Regions from separate parts of the Oceanobacter sp. 3_MG-2023 genome, predicted to be linked through region 3. Evidence: predicted binding sites of a transcription regulator. Region 3 holds the regulator's gene; each other region holds the start of a gene.

Region 1 (4,389 bases), on a different contig from region 3:
CAAAGCCGGACGTTAACGGCGAGAACAAGCGGCAAAGGAAAGCCAGCACGTTATAGATATAGAACAGTAGCCACAAAAAAGCCCGTTTGAGTTTCCTCAAACGGGCTTTTTATCGTTCAGTCTGGCGCATAAACCGGCATTTGAAGGCCGGTTATGAGATCAGGCTGTTTTTTTCGGCTTGGAGCGCTTGCGTTCATTTTCAGTCAGCAATTTCTTGCGCAGACGAATGCTGGTAGGAGTCACTTCGACCAGTTCATCTTCTTCGATGAATTCCAGAGCCTGTTCCAGCGTGTGACGGACTGGAGGGGTCAGGTTAATGGCTTCATCAGTACCGGAAGCACGGACGTTGGTCAGCTGCTTGGCCTTGGTCGGGTTAACCACCAGGTCGTTGTCGCGGCTGTGCAGACCAATGATCATGCCTTCGTAGACTTCCAGGCTTGGGGCTACAAACAGGCGACCACGTTCTTGCAGGGTGAACAGGGCATAGCCCAGTACCTTGCCCGGTACCATGGAGACCAGTACGCCGTTGTGGCGAGTAGAACCCAGGCTGCTGAGCACAGGACCGTAGTGATCAAACACGTTGGTCAGGATGCCGGAGCCAGAGGTCATGGTCATGAACTGCGAACGGAAGCCGATCAGGCCCCGTGCTGGCATGATGAACTCAAGACGGGTGCGACCCTTGCCATCCGGTACCATATTGGTCATCTCGGCGCGACGGTTGCCCATCTCTTCCATGATGGAACCCTGGTGCTCGTCTTCAACGTCGATAACCACTTGTTCGTATGGTTCTTGCAGCTCGCCGTCGACGATTTTCTGGACCACTTCGGGCTTGCCGATGGCCATTTCGAAGCCTTCGCGACGCATGGTTTCAATCAGTACCGACAAATGCAGCTCGCCACGACCAGAAACCTTGAACTTCTCAGGGCTGTCGCCCGGCTCAACACGTAATGCCACGTTGTGGATCAGCTCTTTGTCGAGACGGTCCTTGATATTACGTGAAGTAACGTACTTGCCTTCTTTACCGGCGAACGGTGAGTCATTGACCTGGAAGGTCATGCTGACTGTTGGTTCGTCGACGGTCAGGGCAGGCAGGGCTTCAACATGACCGACCGCACACAGGGTATCGGAAATGTTCAGGCCTTCAATACCGGAAACACAGACGATGTCACCAGCGGAGGCTTCTTCAACGGCAACCCGGTTCAGACCGTGGAAACCTTTTACTTCCAGCAAGCGGCCCTTGCGGATCTTGCCTTCAGCAGAAATCAGCTGAATGTCAGTACCTGGCTTGAGCTTGCCGCGGGAGATACGGCCAACACCGATAACACCGACGAAGCTGTCGTAGTCCAGTGCCGAGATTTGCATCTGGAACGGGCCATCAAGATCGACAGGTGGAGGGGTTACATGGTCGACGATCATCTGGAACAGTGGCGTCATGTCTTCGGCCATATCATCCGGATCTGTACCGGCGATACCGTTCAGGGCGGAGGCGTAGATAACCGGGAAGTCGAGCTGTTCATCGGTGGCACCGAGACGGTCGAACAGATCAAAGATCTCGTCCATTACCCAGTCAGGGCGAGCGCCAGGGCGGTCGATCTTGTTGATCACCACGATAGGACGCAGACCACGCTCAAACGCTTTTTGGGTAACAAAACGGGTTTGTGGCATCGGGCCGTCGACGGCATCGACGAGCAGGCAGACGGAATCTACCATGGACATCACACGCTCAACCTCGCCACCGAAGTCGGCGTGTCCTGGTGTGTCGACGATGTTGATTCGGTAGTCGTTCCAGCGAATAGCAGTGTTTTTCGCCAGAATGGTAATACCGCGTTCTTTTTCCTGATCATTCGAGTCCATGACTCGCTCGCCACCTTGGTCTTTACGATCCAGGGTGCCGGATTGCTCCAGCAGTTTATCGACCAGGGTAGTTTTACCGTGGTCAACGTGAGCAATAATGGCGATGTTTCTGAGATTGTCGATCACAACAAAAGCCTTGGTTAAAGTTTGTGCAAAATTGGCGGCCGATTATACCTGACTTCGGATCGATGCGTGATGTCAATTTCATTATAAGAAAAGCGCTATTAATGTAGGCGTGGATATTGGAAACTGGTTGTATGAACCTCTAACGGGCACGCAGTCTGACTGGGGTCATATAAAATCAAGCAAAATGCACCAATATGGTTCTATTTTGCTTGTAAGGCACCTGAAGTGTGCAAAAAAGACGATTATGGGATCGGATATACCCTGAATACCGTGAGGTTTTTTGCATGCCTCTAAATGGCACGCGAATTGCTCCTTTTTCGGGCATGGTAGCAGGGGCTGGACCCCATTATCGGATATGAAACAGCATCTGGAGATAAGTAAATGTCAGAGAACACTCTGAATCTGATCAAAGAAAATGACGTTAAGTGGGTTGACCTGCGTTTTACCGATTCCAAAGGTAAAGAGCAGCATGTAACCATTCCTGCCAGCTATGTCGACGAAGAATTCTTCGAAAATGGCCAGATGTTTGATGGCTCATCCATCTCCGGCTGGAAAGGCATCAACGAATCCGACATGATCCTGATGCCGGATGACACCACGCCTTTCATGGACCCCTTCACTGAAGATGCAACGCTGGTTCTGCGTTGCGACATTATTGAGCCTAGCACCATGCAAGGCTATGAGCGCGATCCCCGTTCTGTGGCCAAGCGCGCTGAAGAATACCTGAAGTCTACTGGTCTGGGTGATACTGCCTTCTTTGGTCCAGAGCCAGAATTCTTCATGTTTGATGATGTTCGCTGGGGCCAGGACATGACCGGCAACTTCTACAAAATCAATTCTGACGAAGGTGCCTGGGCAACTGAAGCCGTTACCGAAGGCGGCAACCTGGGTCACCGTCCACGCGTCAAGGGCGGTTACTTCCCTGTTCCTCCAGTCGACAGCCACCACGACATCCGTGCTGCCATGTGTAACACCATGATGGCTATTGGTCTGGACGTTGAAGTACATCACCACGAAGTAGCAAACGCCGGCCAGAACGAAATCGGTGTTAAATTCAACACGCTGGTGAAAAAAGCCGACGAAGTGCAAATGATGAAATACATCGTGCACAACGTTGCCGCTGCTTATGGCAAAACAGCTACTTTCATGCCGAAGCCAATCGTTGGTGACAACGGTTCCGGTATGCACGTGCACCAGTCTTTCTGGAAAGATGGTGAAAACCAGTTTGCCGGTGACGTTTATGCAGGACTGAGCGAAACAGCTCTGTACTACATTGGCGGTATCATCAAGCACGCCAAAGCGTTGAACGCGTTCACCAACCCGTCAACCAACTCCTACAAGCGTCTGATTCCTGGATTCGAAGCCCCGGTCATGCTGGCATACTCTGCCCGTAACCGTTCTGCTTCTATCCGTATTCCTTACGTTGCGTCTCCTAAAGGCAAGCGTATCGAAGCCCGTTTCCCTGATCCGACTGCCAACCCATACCTGGCATTCGCAGCCATGCTGATGGCTGGCCTGGACGGCATCAAAAACAAACTGCACCCTGGCGATGCAGCAGACAAGGATCTGTACGACCTGCCTGCTGAAGAAGCCGCAGCTATCCCACAAGTGTGTGGCAGCCTGCGTGAAGCCCTGGACAGCCTGAAAGCTGACAGCGACTTCCTGACAGCTGGTGGTGTATTCACTGAAGATATGATCGAAGCTTACGTCGACCTGAAAATGGAAGATGTTTACCGCGTTGAACATACCACTCACCCGGTTGAGTTCGATATGTACTACTCCGTTTAATCTTCGGATGAACGGGTTGTCATAAGGAAAGGTCGCTTCGGCGGCCTTTTTTTGTGGCTTACTATTGTTGTTTGCAGCCACCACCAAATAAAGACATGGCGCTATGGCTGCTGAGGACTATGGTGTTAGACGCAAGAGGATCGGCGTGGTGAAAACAACCAAAGAATTATGGAATTCATATCCGCTCCGGAATGCCCTGCCTGACTGGCGTATCCGTTGGCAGCCGTCGGCTCCTGAGGCATTGACACAGGCGTATCGGCAGTATTATCGGTTACCCGATGTTGAAGCCGGACAGCACCGCATGGGCAAGCTGGAAAGTGCCGGTTTTGATATTGCGCTGCAGTACTGGACTTGTCCTGACGCGGTGGCCAATCTTATTCTGGTGCACGGCTATTATGACCATGTCGGGCTGTATGGCAGCCTGATTGGGTTTTGCCGGGCCCAGCGCCTGAACCTGGTGGCATTCGACTTGCCGGGGCATGGCTTGTCGAGTGGTGAGGCAGCCAGAATCGACGATTTTGATCAGTATGAAACCGTGTTTGCCGATGTGTTCCAGCAGGCTAAACAGCAGCTGCCGGCGTTGCCCTGGCTGGCTGCCGGTCAGAGTACCGGGGGAGCGAT
Region 2 (4,389 bases), on a different contig from region 3:
TGGCATGTATCACCTGCGTCACCCGGTAATAATCCAGCGTTTGGCCAACAGCTAATACCGGTGGAATGACCCGGGCGCTGACAGCCCGTTGTGTTTCATCCAGCCCGGCAGCGGGCAAGGACTGAATCCGTACCATCACACAGGTCAGGTTGTCATCCGATCCGGCCTGCAAAGCCGCATCCAGCACGTCTCGACAAATATGCTCAATCTGATGCTGGCGCGTATCCGCTCCAACGCTCGCCATGGCTTGTTGCAGCTGCTCATGACTGACAAACCCGTGAACACCATCCGTGGTGAGCAATAATTGATCGCCAACCTGCAGATCACAGGTCAGATAGTCCACTTCCAGACGGGAGTCCATCCCTAACGCCCGGGACAAGGCCGAGCCACCCTGGCTATTGTGTACATGATCACGAGTGAGCGGTTCCAGCACCCCCTCTCGCCAGTGATAAATCCGGCTGTCGCCGACATGAAACAGGTGGGCCGTGCGGGACTTAAGCACCATGCCGCTAAAGGTCGTGACCAAACCATTGTGCCGGGCACTGGCCTGCTGGCCATGATGGAATAGCCAGGCATTCAGCGCCGACAGCACTCGGGCGGCAGCGGTTTTGACATCCCAGCTGTCTGGTGTGCTGTAATAATCCTGCAAAAAATGCGTCACGCTGGTGGCGCTGGCCTGCTGCGCGTTATCACTGCAACTGACGCCATCAGCAATACAGACTCCGATGCCCTTGTATTTGACGGCTGACAAGGTCGGCTGATAAAGCGCAAACGCATCCTGGTTGAGCACCTTGGTACCAGCGGTAGTGACACCACCAAACTGGATGTCTAATGTGTTGCTACTCATAATGGCTCAGGTCCAGGATCGTTTTGATCAACATCAGTTCACACTGATCATTTCGACAGTGCCATCGTCGTTTACTTCAGCCATATGGCCCTTGGGTTCTTTCATTGCCAACAGAGCAATAAAACCCACCACCGCCGTGCCTGAAATCACCATAAAGAAAGTCGAGTATTCCACCAGCGACAAGATCGTCAGATAGGTAACCGCTCCAACGTTACCATACGCCCCTGTCATACCGGCAATCTGGCCAGTCAAACGACGCTTGATCAGCGGCACCACCGCAAACACAGCCCCTTCCCCCGATTGCACAAAGAAAGAACACACCATGGCTGCCACTACCGCCAACCAGACCGGCCATTCGCTATCCACCATTCCCATCACCAGATAGCCCACCGCCAGACCCGCGGTCAGAATCAACAAGGTCGGTTTACGGCCAAACTTGTCAGATAACCAGCCGCCTCCCGGGCGCGACATCAGATTCATAAAGGCATAGGCAGACGCCACCATACCGGCGATCACCGGCGACAGATCAAAGGTTTCGGCAAAAAACAGCGGCAACATGGACACCACCGCCAGCTCGGAACCAAACGTGGCGAAGTAGAGAATATTCAATACCGCCACCTGCCTGAACTCATACCGATGCATCTCAGGCACGGCTTCGCTAAAGACGGTTTTGTTCACTTTCCAGACGTGTGATACCTCATAGGCGTACAGCAGCACCAAACCGATATAACACATCAGCGCCGTGGTCTCGGACAACATGCTCACTCCAGCAGGCGATAACTTCCAGGCCAGCAGCGCCATAGCGGCATACATCGGCACTTTCATGATCAGCAACAAGAAGAAATCTCCCTGGCTGGTCACTTCCATTGCTCCCATGTGTTTGGGTTTGAAATAGGTCGCGCCCTTGGGGGTATCGGTAATGTTCTGGTAATACACCACGCTGAACAACAGACTGATCAGCCCTGTCAGACCAATCGCATACCGCCAGCCATCATCTCCGCCAAACCACAGCGCAATCACCGGCAAACAAAAGGCCGCGGCGGCAGAACCAAAGTTGCCCCAGCCACCATAAACACCTTCGGCAGTGCCCAGCTCATTCGCCGGAAACCATTCACTGACAATACGAATCCCAATCACAAAACCGGCACCGATAAAGCCCATTAAAAAACGGGCAATGGCGGCTTGTGTAAAGTCCTCAGCCAGGGCAAACATAAAACAGGGAATCGAACACACCGCCAACAAGGCGGAATACACAATACGAGGGCCAAAGCGGTCGGTCAGCATGCCGATAATGACCCGCGCCGGTATGGTCAGCGCGACGTTCAGGATCAACAAGGTTTTGATTTCAGAAGGCTGCAATCCCAGGCTGGCAGCCATGGCCTGCAACATCGGGGCGTGGTTAAACCACACCAGAAAAGTGATAAAAAATGCCATCCAACTGAGGTGGAGGACTTTCATCTTGCCGGTAAACGACAACAGATTAAAACGTTCGGCGCTCATAACATGCTCTCTGATCCATAATACATACAGTAGCTCACGCCCCACGACGGCAAAGATAACCGGCACGGCAATACAACGAATTCAAAAAGACAGGAGAAACAAACAGAGGGAGTTATTGCACCGGAGCGGTAGCAGAACAGGCACCGTGTATAAGTTATCGAGACCTCATACAGACACGCAACAGCAGTTACTTTCCCAGCGATAACGACAGCCGGTGGCTATCGATCTCTGATCAGTTTTTTTGAATGCGCCGTTGCGTAAGTGTCAGATCACAACGCTGCGAATCTGACGAATAACCAATAACGAAGCAGGAAGAATGCCAATGATCATTGCCGATGCATCGGACCCGACAAAAATCAGCCCCCGGTTCCATCGTCTCCACCGTCAATCGGCATGACCTCTGCCTGAGCGTTGACCTTGGCAGCGGTCTTTTTTGTTGCATCAGTGCCCCAATCGCGGCTGTTTATACTTGCCAACACCTTTTTATCGCACCGATTTCAGGCAAAAAACCACAGTAAGGTTCTATTTGAGTGCGAAATCATTCTTTGCCACATCAGGCTACTGATACCTTTCTTACTGTCATAGCTGATTATTTTGCTGCCCAGAAAGACCACCTCACAACAGATACCCCCATGTTGAGCAGATCGGCAGGCTCCATACCGAGACCGATATCCACCCGCTCTGGCATAAAATCTGCTTTGATTCCACCACGTCGACGCCGCAGGTAACCTCCTGACTGATCAAAGAAGATCACGGCACACAACATCGACACACATATTCCCTATAGCAAAGGCGCTCCCAGGTTGACTGGTGAGCGCCTTTTTTTATGCGAAAAAAATGATATGAACAGCAATAGTCTCGTTATTATTGGTAACGGCATGGCCGCCAACCGGGTTCTGGAAGAACTGGGCACCGACCACCCGTTCGATACCATCCACGTACTCAGTGATGAGCATCTATGCCATTACAATCGCATCATGCTGTCACCCTTGCTGGCCAACGAAACCACCCTGGCAGCGATTACTCCCCACGATGCCAGCTGGTATCAGCAGCGCCGTATTCATGTGCACCTGAATACCGCGGTTACCGGGATCGATACAGAGTTACAGCAAGTGGTCACCGCGACTGGCCAGCACTTCGACTATCAAGCGCTCCTGATCGCCACCGGCTCCCGCTCCGCCATTCCCAGCATGCCAGGAACCGACGGCGACCAGCCCGACAACGTACTCGGCTTTCGTACCATGACGGATGTCGATGCCATGCTGGCAGCACTGCCGACCCTCAAACACGCCACCGTCATTGGGGCCGGTTTGCTCGGTGTTGAAGCTGCAGTCGGGCTCAAGGCCCAGGGCGTAGAGGTAACACTGATGCACCGCAACCCGGTGCTGATGAACCGCCAGCTGGATGCCACCGCCGCCACGATCTTGCAAGAGGAGCTGACCCAACGGGGCATCGATGTACGCACCGGCGTCTCACCACAATCCCTGAGCCTGAACGCCAACCGCGCCACAGCCGTGCACTACCGGCTGCGCAACCAGCCAGACACCGACACCACAACCATCCGACTCGACACCGACCTGGTCGTATTTGCCACCGGTATTTTACCCAACCGGGAACTTGCCGCCGCCGCCGGGATAACCACCCGCCGTGGTATCTGCGTCAACTCGCATATGCAAACCTCAGACAGCCATATTTATGCACTGGGCGAATGTTGTGAATTTGAAGGACAAACCTACGGCCTGGTCGCCCCCATCTGGGAACAGGCCAAAATCGTCGCGGCAGGACTGGCTGCCATCCCCCCTCTGGCATCTCCCTTACCCCGTTACGCCGAACAGCAGCATCTGACCAAACTCAAGGTCTCAGGGGTTGATATTCACAGCATGGGGCAATTTGAAGCCACAGGGCACGATCAGGTTATCCAGCTACAAGACCTGACATCCGGTGTGTATAAAAAACTGGTGATTCAGCAGCAGCGTATTGTCGGCGTGTTGTGCGTCGGCGATGTACTGGATTCCAACTGGTATTTTGACCTGCTTAGCCAG
Region 3 (4,389 bases):
CTGAACCTGTCATCATTCGTCATGGCAATAACATCACCCATGCAACAGGTATGACGCTGGATATCAAACGCCAACATCTCGACCTTCAAGCACACGTGAGTACCCGGTATGTACAATAAACTGACCGCCCTGCTGTTCTTTGGCAGTGTCTTGGCGACCACGGTCGAGGCTTTGCCTGAAGACTGGCAACAAGAAATGATCATCGAATCCGACCGCGCCGAACTCGATCGCAAGACTGGTATGGTCGTCTACGAAGGCGATGTCGTACTAAAGCAAGGCACACTGACCATCGAGTCCGATCGTCTGACACTGATACTGGATGGCAAGGCGCTCAAACAAGCGATTGCCGAAGGTCAACCGGCTCGCTACCAGCAACAGGTCAGCAGCGACAAACCGATCACCAGAGCAACGGCCAAACGTATTGATTTTTACGCCGACCGCAAGGAAATTGCCTTCAAGGGAGACGCCGCCTTGCGTCAGGAAAACAACCTCTTCAGTGGCGAATTGATCCGTTATGACATTGAACAGGAAACCGTCTCAGCCAGTGGCGCAGAAACATCCGGCAGTGGCACTGGCGGCGCTGACGACAACCAGCGTATTCAAGTGATTATCCAACCCCAGCCCAACACGGACGTACAACCATGAAAACGCTCAAGGCTGAACATCTGGCCAAAAGCTATAACGGCCGCGAAGTCGTCAAGGACGTTTCCCTGGCGGTCAGCAGCGGACAAATTGTCGGCTTGCTGGGCCCTAACGGCGCAGGTAAAACCACTTGTTTCTATATGATTGTCAACTTGGTACAAGCCGACAAGGGGCGTGTCAGTATCGATGATGACGATATCAGCCATCTGCCCATGCACGGCCGCGCCCAGAAAGGCATTGGCTATTTGCCACAAGAAGCGTCGATCTTCCGCAAACTCAGCGTCGAAGACAATATCATGGCCATCATGGAAACCCGGTCAGACCTGAACAAACCCCAACGTCAGCAACAGCTGGAACAGCTACTGGATGAATTTCACATTCAGCACATTCGTACCAGCCTCGGCATGGCCCTGTCTGGTGGCGAGCGACGACGGGTCGAAATAGCCCGCGCCCTGGCCGCCGAACCCTCCTTTATTTTGCTGGATGAACCCTTTGCCGGTGTTGATCCGATCTCGGTCGCTGACATTATGGATATCATTCGTCAACTCAAGGCACGTGGCATCGGCGTACTGATTACTGACCACAACGTCCGCGAAACTCTCGCAATTTGTGAAAAAGCCTATATCGTAGGCGGTGGACACATAATTGCCGAAGGCAGCGCTGATGATGTACTCGCCAACGAACAGGTTCGGGCTATCTACCTTGGTCATGACTTCCATCTTTGAATCTTATCGGCTTGCAGGGCTATGATGCCCAGCGCTGTTTCATTCGCCACCATGAAAAGCATTCCCTGTCTCACAGGCTGGCGTATAATGCACAGACCATGCCGACAACCGATGAATAATAACGCTGTATGAAAGCATCGCTTCAGTTAAAAATGGGTCAGCAGCTGACCATGACCCCTCAGCTGCAACAGGCAATTCGACTGCTGCAATTGTCTACCCTCGATCTGCAACAGGAAATCCAGGAAGCCCTGGACTCCAACCCCATGCTGGAATTCGAAGAGTCCGAGCACGACGACTTCCCGGATGCACAGCAAACCAATGCAGATCAGGAAAGGGAAGTCACCGCAACAGCGGCCACGACCGATGCCGACACCCAGGAACTGGGTGAGCAATGGTCTGATGACAAGATGCCAGATGATCTGCCAGTCGATAGCAACTGGGATGATACGTTCCAGACCACGGCCGGGGTTTCCTCAGGCTCTGGCCCGGTTGGCGATGACGACTTTGATTATGACTCCCGTCATGCCACCACAGACGACCTGCAAGATCATCTTGAATGGCAGCTGAACCTGACTCCCATGAGTGACACCGATCGCGAGATCGCCACCATGCTGATCGACGGGGTTGATGACGATGGCTATCTGCACACCACCATCGACGACATACTCGGTTCAATTGACCCGGAACTGGGTGTTGAAGAAGATGAAATCCAGGCCGTCCTCAAACGCTTGCAACAGTTTGACCCCGCCGGTGTTTTTGCCCGCGACCTGCGTGAATGCCTGATTCTTCAGCTCAACCAGCTACCTGCCGAAACACCCTGGCTGGCAGAAGCCAAATTGGTGATCGGCGACTACATCGCCCTGCTGGGCAGTAAAGATTACCCCACCCTGATGCGCAAAACCCGGCTCAAGGAAGAAGACCTCAAAGCCGTCCTGCGTCTGGTTAAAGAACTCAACCCCAAGCCGGGCGCTGATATCAGCTCCGAGCAGTCAGAATACGTCGTACCGGACGTGATTGTTCGTAATATCCGTGATGAATGGCGTGTTGAGCTTAACCCGGATATCGCCCCCAAGCTGCGTGTCAACTCCGACTACGCCTCACTGGTGCGACGTTCCGACAGCAGTGCCGACAACGCCTTCCTCAAAGACCATTTGCAAGAAGCGCGCTGGTTTATCAAAAGCCTGCAAAGCCGCAACGAAACCCTGCTGAAAGTCGCCACCAAAATTGTCGAGTACCAAATCGACTTCTTTGAACAGGGCGAAGAAGCCATGAAACCTCTGGTATTGCATGATATTGCCGATGCCGTTGGTATGCATGAATCAACCATTTCACGGGTCACCACGCAAAAATTCATGCACACACCTCGTGGTATTTTCGAGCTGAAGTATTTCTTCTCCAGCCACGTCAGTACTGACGCCGGTGGCGAATGTTCATCCACCGCCATTCGCGCCATGATCAAAAAACTGATCAGCGAAGAAAATCCGCGTAAACCCCTGAGTGATAACAAAATTGCCATTGTGCTGGGCGACAAGGGCATTCAGGTTGCACGCCGCACGGTGGCCAAATACCGTGAAGCCATGATGATTCCGCCTTCCAATGAGCGGAAACAATTGATCTGACCGATAGCGTCGATCTCTGTTCGATACAAGCGAGCGATAAGGAGCCGTTTATGAGCATCAATATCAGTGGACACCATGTTGAAGTGACCGAAGCCATGGAAGCATACGTCAAGGAAAAACTGGTTCGTCTTGAGCGTCATGTCGACCCGATTACTTCTGGCCAGATCACACTGACCCTGGAAAAAGGCCGACAACAGGCAGAAGCCACCCTGCATGCCAGTGGTGCTGACTTTCACGCCACCTCAACTCACGACGATATGTATGCCGCCATTGATCTGCTGGCCGACAAACTGGACCGTCAACTCCTGAAACACAAAGAAAAACTGATTGCCCGACAGCACGGGCAAGGTTGACCTATGAGCATTGCGATTGCCGATATTCTACTGCCAGAATGCACCCGTACCGACGTCGCCATTACCAGCAAAAAAAAATTGCTGGAGTTTCTTGCCGGACTGATTGCCGAAAAAGTTGACGGCAGCAGTTCGGACGAAGTGTTTGAACGCCTGCTTGGACGTGAACGTCTGGGCAGTACTGGCATTGGTGAAGGCATCGCAATCCCCCATTGTCGTTTACGGCAATGCGAACAAGCCGTCGGCGTGTTACTTCACTTGCAAGAGGCCATCGATTTTGATGCCATTGACCATCAACCGGTTGACCTCGTATTTGCTTTATTAGTCCCTGAAGAAGCAACGGACGATCATCTGCAAATTCTCGCCACACTGGCGCAAAATTTCAGTCAGAATGATTACCGTCAGCAATTGCGTAGTGCCAGCAGCGATCAGGAACTGTACCAACGAGCGTTGGCCAACCACTAACCAGACCAATACGGAGACCGCATCATGCGCCTGGTTGTGATCAGTGGCCGCTCTGGCTCAGGCAAGTCCAGCGCTTTGGCCGTGCTCGAAGATCTCGGTTTTTATTGCATCGACAACCTGCCGGTTGATCTGTTGCCCGCACTGGCGGATTTACCCTACAGCGCCGAAAAACGCGCCAATGTCGCTGTCAGTGTCGATGTGCGTAATTTGCCCGACGCCATGGAACAGCTGACCCAGGTACTGACCTGCTTACCCGGACAGTATCGCCAGGTCGATATTGTATTTCTGGATGCCACCGAAGAAGTCCTGCTACAACGCTTCAGCTCCACCCGTCGCAAACACCCCCTCACCAATGACAATATCTCATTGGCAGAAGCCATCGAGCGCGAAACCGAATTGCTCGAACCTGTTGCCAACCTGGCTGACTTGACGCTGGATACCACCCGCATGTCAGTCCATGAGCTGCGCAGCCTGATCAAGATGCGAGTAGCCGAGAAAGTCACCCCGGATATGGCCATTCTGTTCCAGTCCTTTGGCTTCAAGCAGGGGATTCCTCTGGATGCCGATTTTGTATTTGATGTCCGCAAC
Region 4 (4,389 bases), on a different contig from region 3:
AGCAGCATTTTGTTTACAAAACGCACGATCGGGGCGTCGTCTTCTCCAGAGGATGTCGCCGTTTCCTGGGCCTTGTCGGCAGCGTCCGGGTCTTCCAGATCGACGTCATCCAGTTCAGCATCAAGATCGCCCATACTGGAGTCATTGGCTGCGGCGATTTTTTCAATCAAGCGGTGTAATACATCATGCTCAACAATCACAGGTTCAACCGTCATGCCGGTGCTGAACTTGATCTCATCGATGGCCTGGATTTGAGAGGGGTCACTCTGGGCAACAAACAGGCGCGTGCCTCTGACCATTAACGGGATAACACGGTATTTGGCTATCAGTTCGCCGCTCAGCAGTTCCTGTGGCATCACTTCCAGGTCGTAAGCATCCAGAGACATAACCGGCAAGCCAAACTCTTCTGCGGTCACCGTGGCCAGTATTGAGGTAGAGAGCTTGCCCGAATCCGCGACGGTGGCGATAAAACCGGTCTTCTTCTCGCGAGCATCAAGCAGCAATTCTTCTGCTTGTTCTCGTGAGAGCAGGTTGTGTTCAACCAGTCGTTTCGAAATGCCAGTCAGAACGGCCATGTCATTGATACTCTTTAAAAAACCTTGTTGCAACATATCAAAGCCATACGTTCTGTACCAGTATCAGGATATGAAAGACAACGACTGGTAAACAGTTTTAATTCATTCGTGGCAGATATTTATATTCCAGCGTACCGGCAATGGCTGACCAGCTGATTTGGCCTGCAGAACTCCGGTCTGGCTTGATGGAATAGGTCTTGCCCGCAATATCAACGGGAACACCATCGGCAACCGAACCAAATTGGGCGGTGAGCAGACCGTTGGCACCGATTGTAACGGATTCCACATTGCTGGCACCGTGGTCTTCTGGCACATCGGAGATACCAAAGTGCGTGGTGAGCGCCGCGGCGGTGGTGGGCAGGGCCGAAAAACGGGAGGCGTATTCGGTGACTTGTAATTGTAATGGCCGCAGCACATGCAGGGAGCGAGTGGCTTCGGTGCGCAGGATATATTCGTTGTATTGGGGGATGGCGACTGCGGCGAGAATGCCAATAATCGCGATAACAATCATCAACTCAATCAGGGTAAAACCAGCGGCGATTGTTTTCATATAAATTCCTGACGTTGATAGAGGGTTTACGTGTGATGAAAGTCTCATAAACTCAAGCGTAGCCTATAAAAAAGCCCGCCGAAGCGGGCCTTTGACTGCTCAGGTGTTTTAGTTCACACGTGGCAGGTATTTGGCGTCGAGAGAGTCAACAGCAGAAGCCCAGGTAACAGAACCGTTAGCAGAAGCACGGGTAGGTGTCAGAGTATAGGCGTCCCCAGCGATATCGGCTGGAACACCGGCAGTTGTTGCGCCAAAAGTAATGGTCAGTACGCCTTTGCTACCCACTGCAATTGAGGCAACATTACCAGCTGCGTGCTCGGTAGCAGTACAAGACACACCAGTGTAAGCAGTCAGTGCAGCGCAGTCAGTAGGCAGTGCAGAGTAACGTGCGGCGTATTCACTAACTGACAACTGCAGTGGGCGTGCAGCCGACAGGGAGTTGGTGGCTTCAGTACGCAGGATATAATCCTGATACTGAGGAATCGCCACAGCGGCCAAAATACCGATGATCGCAATTACGATCATCAATTCAATCAGGGTAAAACCTTTTTGCATCGTTTTCATGGAAGTCTCCACTCTCAAAATTTTAGGGTTGTGCAATATTACACGTGTTATGCGATGACTATTATGAGGGGTTTTGCCATGGGAAACATCCCAAAACATCCCAACACTTCGTTGTCGAAGCACTTGGTGAGTTCGGGAAATTGAAGAGGGGGTCTTCCCGGACTCAAGCCACTGGCTTCTGTGCGTCTATCACTGGATACGCATACATAGAATATCAAGCTAATATCGTGCCAAGTATATTTTGGCTGAAATAAACAGGTTTATGTGACCTGGTTCGCTAAACCATCGGTGGGCGTTGATTGAATCGCCTGCCTTGCAGAAAAACGGGGTATCCAGTTGAGTACAATGTGACAAATATTGTCACTCGGGTATGTGGTTGTCAGATATATCTGGCCATATTGGCGGTAGTGACTTTTGTGGTCTTGATGTGTGGGCCTGATGGATACCGTCAAAGGATACGGACAGGGCCGGTTTGGGCACGGACGGGGCAGGTCACCAGGGAGAAAAGGGTGCAGGTAGCGGGCACGGATGGATATGGCTGGGGTTTTGGGGGTTTTGGAGAGTGAGGGATGTGGGGTACGGGCAGCGCCGGCCCCCACGGCTCAGACAAAAGGTATTACTCGGACACTTCATCCGTCAGGAAAGTGATTGAGGCAGGCACCAGATCGAGGTTGATAAAGTCACCGTTGACACTGTTGGTGTCGGTATCCAGCACCAGCAGGCCAGGCTGGGTAGCGTTGGTGATACCGACCCACAGGCGCTGGTTTTCATCCAGGGTGATATCGCCGAGGGTATAGCTGTCTTCCGGGTCGCTGACGTTGCTGGCCATCAGGCTGTTGATATCAATGGCAACCGGGTCGCTGCTGCTGTTGGGGCTGATTTCATACAGGTAGCTGGCAACAGTGCTCCATCCGGCTTCAACATTGATATTGACGTAGGCCTTGTCTTCGCTGACAACAGTGATGTCTTTGACATGGTAGTACTGTGCCGGTGAGACGCTGGTGTCGTTCAAATCGGCGAAGGTGGTGCCATCGATGATATTGCTGATCGCATAGGTGGTGGTATCGATGACATCGACGCCGCCGCTATTGTCGTCGTAGTCACCACGGGCAGCGATATACAGCTGGCCATTAAGCAGTTCCATGCTGGTGGGATTGGTCACGGTCAGAGGAATGCCTTTCAGGCCATCGGTGCTGGTGTCGGTATCAATTTCAATAAGGGTGTCGAGGTCGTACACCACGACGTAGGCGGTGTTGTTGCCGTCATAGCCGTAACGCTGGGTCAGAACAAACAGTTGGTTGTTGTCGATGGCGGCATCGACCATCCCCGGTGTGGTGCTGTAACCGCTGACGCTGTAATCGGACAAGTCGATGGTATCGACCTTGAAGTCGTCTTCGCTGCTGGCGGTGGTGTCGACTTTCCAGGCTGTTTCCGCGCCGTAACGCATCAGCCAGCCGTATTGGTCGTCCTGATGTACCAGGGTATAGACGTTGGCGCTGCTGTCGCCATCATCGTTGGTGGTGTAGGTCCATTCCGGGCTGCTGAGGCTGGCGGTGGCGTCGTAGCGGCTGATGGTATCGACGTAATATTGGCCAATCCGGTATAGCCAGTTGGCTTCGCTGGTGATGGTGTAGTTGGTGTTGGTGTCGCTGAATAATTGTTGCTGGACGCTGCGGTCGCCGGTGATATTGCCGATGGCAACATGGCCACTGCTGTAGTCGGCAGCGGTGGTTTGTACCGCATAGGCTCCTTCTGCAATGGGTTGGGCGTCGTCGTCGTCACCGGCACAGCCACTCAGCATCAGGGTCGCAGAGAGAAGCAGTCCGGCGGTGCTGAACGGGGACAAACAGGTGCGGGATAATGTTGTTGGGTGATCAGGCAGACGGTTAGGCATAACAAAATTCCTTGGGTGTCGTTTGGCAAACTTGTTGGTTGCTGGTGATATGAATATTCAAAGCGAGTAGCTCAGGTACAGTGTCCATTCCCGGCCACGAGCCGGGCGCCCACTGAAGTCGTTAAAACTGTGATTAAACAGGTTGTTAATCCGCAAACCGGCGTGGGTCGGCAGTAGTGACGGTCTGGATGGCACTGGCCATTGGTAGCCGTAATGGATGTTCCAGAGGCGACGTTGATCCCCGGGTACGCTGTTGTAGCGGTCGAGGTAGAGGTCGTCAGCCAGCTCGGCATGGAGATCGATACTGTGGTGCCGGGTGGTCATGGAGGATTGCCAGAGTAATCCGGCAATCAGCCGCAGGTGATAGATGCCGGGCAAGTATTTGTTATCAAAGCCAACGATATCGCTGCTGCTCTGGCTTTGGTAATGGCTGCCTGCCAGCTGCAATTGCCACATCCCCAGGCTCTCTGTTGCGGGTGCTGCGGTCACAGGGCGGTTGAGCTGACTGTGCAGCTGCCATTCCAGCCCGGCCATGGTGGCATCACTGGTATTTTCATAGCGACCAGCCCCGGTTGAGGGGTCATACACGGCGACGATGGCGTTTTCCAGTTGGCGGTGGAACAGGTTGAGGCTGAGCTGCTGGGGGCGTTGTTGCCAGTCTCCGCTCCAGCTGATGTTTAACGACAGTGTTTGGCTTTGCTCTGGTTGAAGGTCGTCGTTGCCCCGGGTCAGGCCGCGGTTGCCGAAGCGTTCATACAAACTGGGTATTCTGAGTGCCTGTTTCCAGCTTAGTTGCAGCTGGCCGT

Evidence for each region. The regulator sigma-54, encoded in region 3, starts transcription at its own class of promoters, with help from an activator protein. The targets are predictions, from matches to a motif close to TGGCACNNNNNTTGCTNT.
Region 1: the regulator sigma-54 is predicted to act here: its motif matches at 2,276-2,293, upstream of glnA (glutamate--ammonia ligase).
Region 2: the regulator sigma-54 is predicted to act here: its motif matches at 2,528-2,545, upstream of Q8W32_RS05580 (NarK family nitrate/nitrite MFS transporter).
Region 4: the regulator sigma-54 is predicted to act here: its motif matches at 1,905-1,922, upstream of Q8W32_RS04840 (pilin).

The regions. Positions count from the first base shown of each region.
Region 1 is NZ_JAUYVX010000002.1:129,513-133,901, reverse strand. It holds gene Q8W32_RS02515 (polyamine ABC transporter substrate-binding protein) at 1-16, shown strand, start outside; gene typA (translational GTPase TypA) at 160-1,980, opposite strand; gene glnA (glutamate--ammonia ligase) at 2,362-3,768, shown strand; gene Q8W32_RS02500 (alpha/beta hydrolase) at 3,917-4,389, shown strand, end outside.
Region 2 is NZ_JAUYVX010000004.1:205,959-210,347, reverse strand. It holds gene Q8W32_RS05585 (bifunctional protein-serine/threonine kinase/phosphatase) at 1-847, opposite strand, end outside; gene Q8W32_RS05580 (NarK family nitrate/nitrite MFS transporter) at 881-2,347, opposite strand; gene Q8W32_RS05575 (NAD(P)/FAD-dependent oxidoreductase) at 3,190-4,389, shown strand, end outside.
Region 3 is NZ_JAUYVX010000005.1:148,388-152,776, forward strand. It holds gene lptC (LPS export ABC transporter periplasmic protein LptC) at 1-119, shown strand, start outside; gene lptA (lipopolysaccharide transport periplasmic protein LptA) at 109-645, shown strand; gene lptB (LPS export ABC transporter ATP-binding protein) at 642-1,367, shown strand; gene Q8W32_RS06495 (RNA polymerase factor sigma-54) at 1,496-2,986, shown strand; gene hpf (ribosome hibernation-promoting factor, HPF/YfiA family) at 3,037-3,339, shown strand; gene ptsN (PTS IIA-like nitrogen regulatory protein PtsN) at 3,343-3,801, shown strand; gene rapZ (RNase adapter RapZ) at 3,826-4,389, shown strand, end outside.
Region 4 is NZ_JAUYVX010000004.1:33,678-38,066, forward strand. It holds gene pilB (type IV-A pilus assembly ATPase PilB) at 1-575, opposite strand, end outside; gene Q8W32_RS04835 (pilin) at 673-1,125, opposite strand; gene Q8W32_RS04840 (pilin) at 1,234-1,689, opposite strand; gene Q8W32_RS04845 (hypothetical protein) at 2,306-3,583, opposite strand; gene Q8W32_RS04850 (TonB-dependent receptor) at 3,641-4,389, opposite strand, start outside.